3 regions of the Streptomyces sp. NPDC058691 genome follow, and region 3 is predicted to be linked to each of the others. Evidence: riboswitches for the same ligand, from Rfam matches in the RefSeq annotation. Region 3 holds a riboswitch; each other region holds the start of a gene.
The links. Region 3 has a riboswitch for thiamine pyrophosphate ahead of thiO (glycine oxidase ThiO). Riboswitches for the same ligand answer to the same signal wherever they lie in the genome.

Region 1 (3,341 bases), on a different contig from region 3:
TTCCCTCACCCATGTGACCTGGGCGAGCCCAGTTGATCTGCGACACTGGATGAACCATGCCTGCACCCGGAGAACTCACTTTCGTCGCGCCGCGCGCCGCCAAGAAGCCGCCGCGGCACCTTGCCGACCTCACGCCCGACGAGCGGCGGGAGGTGGTCGCGGAGCTGGGGGAGAAGCCGTTCCGGGCCAAGCAGCTGTCGCAGCACTACTTCGCGCGGTACACCGACGACCCGGCCACGTGGACGGACATCCCGGCGGCGGCGCGCGGGAAGCTGGCGGAAGGGCTGCTGCCGGACCTGATGTCGGTCGTGCGGCACAGCAGCACGGACAACGACACGACGCGCAAGACGCTGTGGCGGCTGTTCGACGGGACGCTGGTCGAGTCGGTGCTCATGCGCTACCCGGACCGCGTGACGATGTGCATCAGCTCGCAGGCGGGCTGCGGCATGAACTGCCCGTTCTGCGCGACCGGGCAGGCCGGGCTGGACCGGAACCTGTCCACCGGCGAGATCGTGCACCAGATCGTGGCGGGCATGCGGGCGCTGCGCGACGGGGAGATCCCGGGCGGTCCCGCGCGGCTGTCGAACATCGTCTTCATGGGCATGGGCGAGCCGCTGGCGAACTACAAGCGGGTGGTGGGCGCCATCCGCCGGCTGACCGACCCCGAGCCGGACGGGCTGGGGCTGTCGCAGCGGGGCATCACCGTCTCGACGGTCGGCCTGGTGCCGGCGATGCTGCGCTTCGCGGACGAGGGCTTCAAGTGCCGTCTCGCGGTCTCGCTGCACGCGCCCGACGACGAACTGCGCGACACCCTGGTGCCGGTCAACACCCGCTGGAAGGTGCGCGAGGTGCTGGACGCCGCGTGGCACTACGCGGACGTTTCCGGGCGCCGCGTGTCGATCGAGTACGCGCTCATCAGGGACATCAACGACCAGGCGTGGCGCGCGGATCTGCTGGGCCGCTTGCTCAAGGGCAAGCGCGTGCACGTCAATCTCATCCCGCTCAACCCCACGCCGGGCTCGAAGTGGACCGCGTCGCGGCCCGAGGACGAGCGGGCGTTCGTCGCGGCGCTGGAGGCGCACGGCGTGCCGGTGACGGTGCGGGACACCCGGGGCCAGGAGATCGACGGGGCCTGCGGGCAGCTGGCGGCTTCCGAGCGCTGAGCGGCACTTGCTAGTGTGATGGTCGTTTGCGGCTCTTTGCCGTGAACGATCGACAAAAGAACATCCGACAGGGGAGCGCACACAGCGCTGAGAGTGCGGCACGGCCGCAGACCCTCGAACCTGATCCGGGTCATACCGGCGTAGGGAGTCACTTGATGAGCACCATCCGTCGGCGTGCCGCCGGCACCGCCCTCGTCGTCGCGCTCGGCGCGGCGTCCCTCGCGGCCTGTGGCGGAAGCGACGATTCCGCCGACGGCGGGAGCGGCGGCAAGGGCAGCGGTTCCAAGACCGTCACCCTCGTCAGCCACGATTCCTTCGCCGCCTCGAAGGCCGTCCTCAAGGACTTCACGCAGCAGACCGGCTACACGGTGAAGGTCCTGCGCGGCGGCGACGCGGGCGCGGCGGTCAACCAGGCCGTGCTCTCCAAGGGCAACCCGCAGGGCGACGTCTTCTTCGGCGTCGACAACACCCTGCTCTCCCGCGCCCTGGACAACGGTCTGTTCGCACCGTACGAGGCGAAGGACCTGGACAAGGTCCCCGCCGCCCTCCAGCTCGACGCCGCCGAGCACCGCGTCACGCCCATCGACTTCGGCGACGTCTGCGTCAACTACGACCGCGCCTGGTTCGCGGAGCACAAGCTGCCCGTCCCGCAGACCTTCGACGACCTGGTCAAGCCGGAGTACAAGGACCTGCTGGTCACGGAGAACGCCGCGACCTCCTCCCCGGGCCTGGCCTTCCTGCTGGCGACCACCGCGAAGTACGGCGACGGGGGCTGGCAGGACTACTGGACGAAGCTGAGGGCCAACGGCGTCCAGGTCGTCGACGGCTGGGAGCAGGCCTACTACGACAACTTCTCGGGCGCGGGCGGCGGCAAGGGCGACAAGCCGCTGGTCGTGTCGTACGCCTCCAGCCCGCCCGCCGAGGTGCTCGCGCTGAAGAAGCAGCCCGAGCAGGGCCCGACCGGCGTGGCGACGGCCACCTGCTTCCGGCAGATCGAGTTCGCCGGACTGCTGGACGGCGCGAAGAACACCGAGGGCGGCAAGGCGCTCATCGACTTCCTGCTGAGCCGCACCTTCCAGGAGGACATGCCGCTCAACATGTTCGTGAACCCCGTCAGGGACGACGCGAAGCTGCCCGAGGTCTTCACCAAGTACGCGCCCGTGATCAGCGGTTCCGCCACCGTCGAGCCGAAGAAGATCGCCGCGAACCGTGAGCAGTGGGTCAAGACGTGGTCCTCGCTCGTGCTGAAGTAACCGGAGCGGCCCGGCGGAGGACGGCCGCCCTGCGGCCGCACGCCGTGCGGCTCGGCCTGTTGGCCGTGCCGGCCGTCTTCTTCGCGGTGTTCTTCGGCTACCCGGTCGCCGCCATCGTCACCCGCGGGCTCCGCGAGGGCGGGCGGTGGCGGCTGGGCCGGTTCGCGGACGTGCTGGGCGACCCCGACATCCTGCATGTGCTGTGGTTCACCTGCTGGCAGGCGGCCGCCTCGACCGCGCTCACCCTGGCGATCGCCCTGCCGGGGGCCTATGTGTTCGCGCGCTTCGACTTCCCCGGGCGGCATCTGCTGCGGGCGGTCGTGACCGTGCCCTTCGTGCTGCCGACGGTGGTCGTCGGCTCGGCGTTCCTCGCGCTGCTGGGGCGGGGCGGGCTGCTGGACGAGCTGTGGGGGGTGCGCCTGGACACCACGGTGTGGGCGATCCTGCTGGCGCACGTCTTCTTCAACTACGCCGTGGTCGTACGGACCGTGGGCGGCCTGTGGTCGCAGCTCGACCCGCGGCAGGAGGAGGCCGCGCGGGTCCTGGGCGCCGGGCGGTTCGCCGCCTGGCGGCGCGTGACGCTGCCCGCGCTCGGGCCCGCCGTGGCCGCGGCCGCCGTCATGGTGTTCCTCTTCACCTTCACGTCCTTCGGGGTCGTGCAGATCCTCGGCGGGCCCACCTTCTCCACCCTGGAGGTGGAGATCTACCGCGAGACCGCCCAGTTGCTGGACCTGCCGACGGCCGCCGTGCTGACGATCGTCCAGTTCGCCGCCGTCGCCGGCATCCTGGCCGTGCACGCCCGGACCGTACGGCGGCGCGAGAGCGCGCTGCGGCTGGTCGACCCGGCGGGAACGGCGCGCCGGCCGCGCGGCGCGGGCGAGTGGGGGCTGCTGGCCGGGACGCTCGGGGTGGCCGCGCTGCTGAT
Region 2 (3,341 bases), on a different contig from region 3:
CACGACCGTGCCCTTCCCGATGCGCTCCCCCTCGGTGGCCGGGTACGCGAGGAAGGCCTCCGCACCCCCGCGGACCTGCACGATCACCTCGCCGACCAGCCCCGGGCCCACCGTGCCGGTCACCCTCCCCTGAAGCCCGATCACGCTGCCCACCCCCGTACCTCGGTGCTTCACCGCGCGCGGCGCCGGCGCCGCCCGCCGCCCGTGGGGACAGTGTCCCCCCCGGAGCGGTCCGCCGACACCACCAGCGCGGCCAGCGCGGTCGTCAGCGGCACGGCCACCACCAGCCCGATGCTGCCGACCAGGGTCCGCACGATCTCCTCGGCGACCAACTCGCTGCCGGCCACCGCCAGCACGCCGCGCTGCGCGATGGAGAAGAGCAGCAGCAGCGGGAGTGCGGCACCCGCGTACGCCAGCACCAGGGTGTTGACCACCGAGGCGATGTGGTCACGGCCGATGCGCATCGCCGCCCGGTACAGCTTCCGCCGGCCGGCGCCCGGATCGGCGTCCCGCAGCTCCCACACGGCCGAGGTCTGGGTGACCGTCACATCGTCCAGGACACCGAGCGACCCGATGACGATGCCCGCCAGCAGCAGGCCGTGGATCTCGATGCCCGGATAGAGGTCGTGGATCAGCCCGGTCTCGTCCGAGGTGTTGCCGCTGAGCACCGCCCAGTCGATGAACACCGAGCCCAGCAGCGCGATCAGCAGCAGTGAGCAGAGCGTGCCGAGGACGGCCACCGAGGTACGGGCGTTGAGGCCGTGGCACATGTAGAGCGCGATCAGCATGATGGCGCTGCCGCCGACGACCGCCACCAGCAGCGGATCGCTGCCGTGCAGGATCGCCGGGAGGATGAACAGCGTCAGCACCGCGAAGCTGATGATCAGCGCCACCAGTGCCAGGATCCCGCGCAGCCGCCCGACCAGGACCACCGCGGCGGCGAAGAGCCCGGCCAGCAGCCACAACGGCAGCGACCGGTCCACGTCGGCGACCGAGTACTGCAACTCCTTGGGCGCGGCGGGCGCGTAGGAGAGGAGGACCTTCTGCCCCTGTGTGTAGTGCCGGGTCTGGGTCGGCTGCACGATCTCGGTGAAGGTGCGGCCGGTGTCCTTGCCGGAGGTGACCTCGATGGTCGCCCGCTCGCAGATCGACGGCGGGGCCGACGGGGTGGGGGACGGCCCGCCGGACGGTGCCGCGCTGGGCTGGGCGGGGCTGTTCGGCACGGCGTTGACGTCCGCGCAGTTGACGTTCTCGACCCGCACCACCCGGCCCGACTGCGTCTGCTGGTCGAACCCGACGCCCGTGCGCTTGTGGGCCGGCACTCCGTTGGGCCAGAGCACCACCAGGCCGACCACCACCGCGGCGATGAACGGGATCAGCACCGCGGCGATGACCTTCCGCAGATGCCGGGAGACCGGCGGCACGGGACCGTGGCCGTGGCCGTGGCCATGGCTGTGGCCGTGGGGCTGAGGGTGCGCATGAGGTGAGTCCACCCGCCGATCATGCCAAGGCCCGCTGGTGCGCGCTGGAGAAGACCCGCTAGCGTTGTGCCCGCTTTGCACACCGCGGGAGCTCGGAGCACCGGGCTGAGAGGGCGCTGACCGGCCGAAGGCCACCAGCTGCGCCGACCGCTGAACCTGTTACCGGGTAATGCCGGCGTAGGGAGTGGGTTTCATGACCATGCAGAATGCAGGCGCGCGCGAAATCGGCCCGCACAAGGCCTATGTGACGGGGTCCCGCCCGGACATCGAGGTCCCCGTCCGCCGGGTGCACCTCACCGACGGCCGGGACGTGACGCTGTACGACACCTCCGGTCCGTACACCGACCCGAACGTCACCACCGACGTCCGCCGCGGCCTCCCGCCGTTGCGGGAGAACTGGATCGCCGCCCGCGGCGACACGCAGGAGTACCCGGGCCGCCCCGTCCGCCCCGAGGACGACGGCGTCAGGCACACCTTCCCCCGCGGCGGGCTGCGCAACCTGGACGCCGTCTTCCCCGGCCGTCCGCGCCCGCCCCGGCGCGGACAGGGCGGGCAGGCGGTCACCCAGCTCGCGTACGCCCGGCGCGGCGAGATCACCCCGGAGATGGAGTTCGCCGCGATCCGCGAGAACGTCCCGCCCGAGGTCGTCCGCGAGGAGATCGCGGCGGGCCGCGCGGTGCTGCCGGCGAACGTCAACCACCCGGAGACCGAGCCGATGATCATCGGCAAGCGGTTCCTGGTGAAGGTCAACGCCAACATCGGCAACTCTGCCGTCACCTCCTCCATCGAGGAGGAGGTGGAGAAGATGACCTGGGCCACCCGCTGGGGCGCCGACACGGTCATGGACCTGTCCACCGGCCGCAACATCCACACCACCCGTGAGTGGGTGCTGCGCAACTCCCCCGTCCCCATCGGCACCGTCCCCCTCTACCAGGCCCTGGAGAAGGTCGACGGCAAGGCCGAGGAGCTGACCTGGGAGATCTACAAGGACACGGTCGTCGAGCAGGCCGAGCAGGGCGTCGACTACATGACCGTGCACGCGGGAGTCCTGCTGCGGTACGTCCCGCTCACCGCCCGCCGCAAGACCGGCATCGTCTCCCGCGGCGGCTCGATCATGGCGGCCTGGTGCCTCGCCCACCACAAGGAGAGCTTCCTCTACGAGCACTTCGACGAGCTCTGCGAGATCCTCGCCGCCTATGACGTCACGTACTCCCTCGGTGACGGGCTGCGCCCCGGCTCCATCGCGGACGCCAACGACGAGGCGCAGTTCGCGGAACTGCGCACGCTCGGCGAGCTCAACAGCGTCGCCAAGCGGCACGGTGTGCAGACGATGATCGAGGGGCCGGGGCATGTGCCGATGCACAAGATCGCCGACAACGTGAGACTTCAGCAGGAGATCTGCGAGGAGGCGCCGTTCTACACTCTCGGCCCGCTGACCACCGACATCGCACCCGCCTACGACCACATCACCTCCGGCATCGGCGCCGCGATGATCGCCTGGTGGGGCACGGCCATGCTCTGCTACGTCACCCCCAAGGAGCACCTGGGCCTGCCCGACCGCGACGACGTCAAGACCGGCGTGATCACCTACAAGATCGCCGCCCATGCCGCCGACCTCGCCAAGGGCCACCCCGGCGCGCAGGACTGGGACGACGCCCTGTCCGACGCCCGCTTCGAGTTCCGCTGGGAGGACCAGTTCAACCTGGCCCTCGACGCGGACACGGCACGGGCCTTCCACGACGAGACGCTGCCGGCCGAACCGGCGAAGACCGCGCACTTCTGCTCCATGTGCGGCCCGAAGTTCTGCTCGATGAAGATCTCCCAGGACATCCGGCGGCAGCACGGCGCCACGGCCGAGGA
Region 3 (3,341 bases):
GCGAGGCCTTTGACGATCTTCCCGTCGCCGACGAAGTCGGCGGGGACCATGAGCACCCTGTTCTCCCCGCGGCGCACCGCGATGAGCTGCCCTTCCTTGATCAGCTGGCGGACCCGGGTCACCTCCACTTCGAGGTGCTCGGCGATGTCGGGGACGTTCAGCCAGGAGGGTACGAGGGCTTCAATCTTTGCGTCGATCTCGGTCACAGGACAAGCGTGCCATCCCGGACCCCTACCGCGGTACTCGTGGCGTCCACCAGGGGCATGGGGGGCGTTCCGGAAGGCGGTCCGGAACGCACCTGCCGCCATGCGCCTCAGACGACGGCGGTCCGGAGCTGCACGGCGGGATCGGCCACCAGGTTCCGGTCGACGCGGGCCTCCCGGGCGATCAGCTTGCGGGCCTGGGCCAGGTCGCGCGGACGGCCCACGGCGAACAGCGCGACGAGCACACCGTCGCGCAGCCAGAGCACGGACCAGGCGGGGCCGTCCGGGTCGCCCCGCAGCAGCATCTCGTCGGAGTCGACGTGGTGCCCCGCGTACTGGACGAAGCGCCCGAACTGCTCGGACCAGAAGTAGGGGACGGGGTCGTAGACCTCGTCCCCGCCCAGGATGTTGGCGGCCGCGGTGCGCGGTCCCTGGATCGCGTTGTCCCAGTGGTGGATCAGCAGCCGCTGCCCGTACCGGGCGGAGGGGAAGGAGGCGCAGTCCCCGACGGCGTACACGTCGGGCACAGAGGTACGCAGCCGGTCGTCGGCGAGGACCGCCAGGTCCGGGCCCAGCTCGACGCCGGAGCCGGCCAGCCAGCCCGTCGCGGGCCGGGCGCCGATGCCGACGACGACGGCCTCCGCGGCGATCGCACTGCCGTCGGCCAGCCGCACCACACCCGGCTCGACCGCGGCGACGGTGGCGCCCGTGCGCAGTTCGACGTCCGCCTCCGCGTACCAGCCGCGCATCCGCTCGGCGATCCGCTCCGGCAGCACGCCCGCCAGGGGCCGGTCGGCGGCCTCGACGACGGTCACCGCGCAGCCCGCGTGCCGGGCGGCGGTGGCGAACTCGGCGCCGATCCAGCCCGCGCCCACCACGACGACGGTGCTTTGCGCCTCCAGCACGGGCCGCAGCCGCGCGGCGTCGTCCAGGGTGCGCAGCACGTGCACGCCGGGCACACCCGCGCTGCCGGGCAGTGTCACCGGTTCGGCGCCGCTGGCCAGGACGAGCTTGTCGTACCCCACCGGGCCCGCGTCGGTGAGCAGTTGGCGCTCGGCCGGGCGCAGCGCGCTCGCGTTCCGGCCGAGCAGCAGCTCGACACCGATGCCGCCGAAGTCCACGTCCAGCAGGGCACCGGGGCCCTCGTCGGCGCCGAAGAGGACGCCCTTGGACAGCGGTGGACGGTCGTACGGCGGATGCCGCTCCGCGCCGAGCAGCGTGATCGTGCCGCCCCACCCCTGCTCGCGCAGGGACACGGCGGTCTGCACCCCGGCCATCCCGGCCCCGACGACGACGGCTCGCTGCTCGCTGCTGCTGGTCACGCTGATCACCGTAGCGCCGCGCCACGCGTACCCGGGGGCACCGGCGCCCTACTCGCCCTCAGTGGTGCGTACTAAGGTGGCAGCCGAAGTACTCGCGGGAGCCCGGCGCACCGGGCTGAGAGGGCGGCTGGCCGGCCGCCGACCGTACGAACCTGATCCGGGTCATGCCGGCGAAGGGAGGAGCGGTCCATCCATGACATCCATGCAGCGTCATGACGTGTCCGACACCGTCGTCATCGGTGGCGGGATCATCGGACTGGTCACCGCCTGGAGGGCGGCCCAGCGCGGGCTGCGCACGGTGGTCGCCGATCCCGATCCGGGCGGCGGCGCCGCCTGGGTGGCGGCCGGGATGCTGGCCCCCGTCACCGAGGTGCAGTACGGCGAGCAGGCCCTGCTCGACCTCAATCTCGCCTCGGCCCGCCGCTATCCGGCGTTCGCGGCCGAGCTGGAGGAGACCACGGGTCTGGACCTCGGCTACCGGACCTGCGGCACCCTCGCCGTGGCCCTGGACGCCGACGACCGCGCCCAGCTGCGCGAACTGCACGCGTTCCAGACCTCGTTGGGCCTTCGGGCGGAGTGGCTGAGCGGACGCGAGTGCCGCCGCCTGGAGCCGATGCTCGCGCCCGGCGTGCGCGGCGGGCTGCGCGTCGACGGCGACCACCAGATCGACCCGCGGCGGCTGGTGGCGGCGCTGCTGCGGGCCTGCGAACTGTCCGGGGTGGCGTTCCGCCGCGCGACGGTGACCGGGGTGGACGTCGACGGCGACCGGGCGCGCGGGGTCGTCCTCGACGACGGAACGGTGCTGGCCGCGGGGCAGACCGTGCTGGCCGCGGGGAGCCGCAGCGGCCTGCTCGACGGGCTGCCGGAGCGCCTGCTGCCTCCGGTGCGCCCGGTGAAGGGCCAGGTCCTGCGGCTGCGGGTGCCGGAGGCGTACGCGCCCTTCCTGTCCCGCACGGTGCGGGCCGTGGTGCGCGGCGGCGATGTCTACCTCGTGCCGCGCGAGAACGGCGAACTGGTCCTCGGAGCCACCAGCGAGGAGATGGGCTGGGACACCACCGTGACGGCCGGCGGCGTGTACGAGCTGCTGCGCGACGCCCACGAGCTGGTGCCGGGCATCACCGAACTGCCGCTGGTGGAGACGGTCGCGGGGCTGCGCCCCGGCTCCCCCGACAACGCGCCGCTGCTGGGCCGCAGCGCGCTGGAGGGCCTGCTCATGGCCACCGGCCACCACCGCAACGGCGTGCTGCTCACCCCGCTCACCGGCGACGTGATGGCCGAGGTGCTGACGGGCGGGGAACCGCCCGAGGTGGCGCGCCCCTTCTCCCCCGGCCGATTCACACCTCAGGAGCAGTACGCATGACCGCGATGACCGTCTCCGTCAACGGCGAGCCGCACGAGGTGACGCCCGGCCTCACCCTCGACCGGCTGGTCGCCGGGCTCACCGCCGCCTCCTCCGGTGTCGCCGCCGCGCTCAACGAGACCGTGGTGCCGCGCGGGCAGTGGCCCGCCACCGCGCTGAGCGACGGCGACCGCGTCGAGGTCCTGACCGCGGTACAGGGAGGCTGACCCGCATGGCCGACGACCCGCTGACCATCGCCGGAACGGACTTCGGCTCCCGCCTGATCATGGGGACCGGCGGCGCGCCGAGCCTGGAGATCCTGGAACAGGCGCTGCTCGCCTCCGGCACCGAGCTCACCACGGTCGCCATGCGGCGGCTCGACCCCACCGTCAAGGGCTCCGTGCTGTCGGTGCTGGCCCGCCACGGCGTCCGCGCCCTGCCCAACACCGCCGGCTGCCGGACGGCCGGCGAGGCCGT

Region 1: it holds a riboswitch for thiamine pyrophosphate, as region 3 does, so the genes downstream of both, ACFWVC_RS18665 (thiamine ABC transporter substrate binding subunit) here and thiO (glycine oxidase ThiO) in region 3, are expected to answer to the same signal.
Region 2: it holds a riboswitch for thiamine pyrophosphate, as region 3 does, so the genes downstream of both, thiC (phosphomethylpyrimidine synthase ThiC) here and thiO (glycine oxidase ThiO) in region 3, are expected to answer to the same signal.

What each region holds. Positions count from the first base shown of each region.
Region 1 is NZ_JBHXSO010000024.1:32,662-36,002, reverse strand. It holds gene rlmN (23S rRNA (adenine(2503)-C(2))-methyltransferase RlmN) at 57-1,163, shown strand; TPP riboswitch at 1,223-1,327, shown strand; gene ACFWVC_RS18665 (thiamine ABC transporter substrate binding subunit) at 1,319-2,416, shown strand; gene ACFWVC_RS18660 (ABC transporter permease) at 2,476-3,341, shown strand, end outside.
Region 2 is NZ_JBHXSO010000022.1:76,692-80,032, reverse strand. It holds gene ACFWVC_RS17745 (hypothetical protein) at 1-144, opposite strand, end outside; gene ACFWVC_RS17740 (YibE/F family protein) at 171-1,493, opposite strand; TPP riboswitch at 1,556-1,683, shown strand; gene thiC (phosphomethylpyrimidine synthase ThiC) at 1,675-3,341, shown strand, end outside.
Region 3 is NZ_JBHXSO010000045.1:19,267-22,607, forward strand. It holds gene ACFWVC_RS27745 (Rv2175c family DNA-binding protein) at 1-206, opposite strand, end outside; gene ACFWVC_RS27750 (NAD(P)/FAD-dependent oxidoreductase) at 314-1,525, opposite strand; TPP riboswitch at 1,610-1,722, shown strand; gene thiO (glycine oxidase ThiO) at 1,728-2,885, shown strand; gene thiS (sulfur carrier protein ThiS) at 2,891-3,091, shown strand; gene ACFWVC_RS27765 (thiazole synthase) at 3,097-3,341, shown strand, end outside.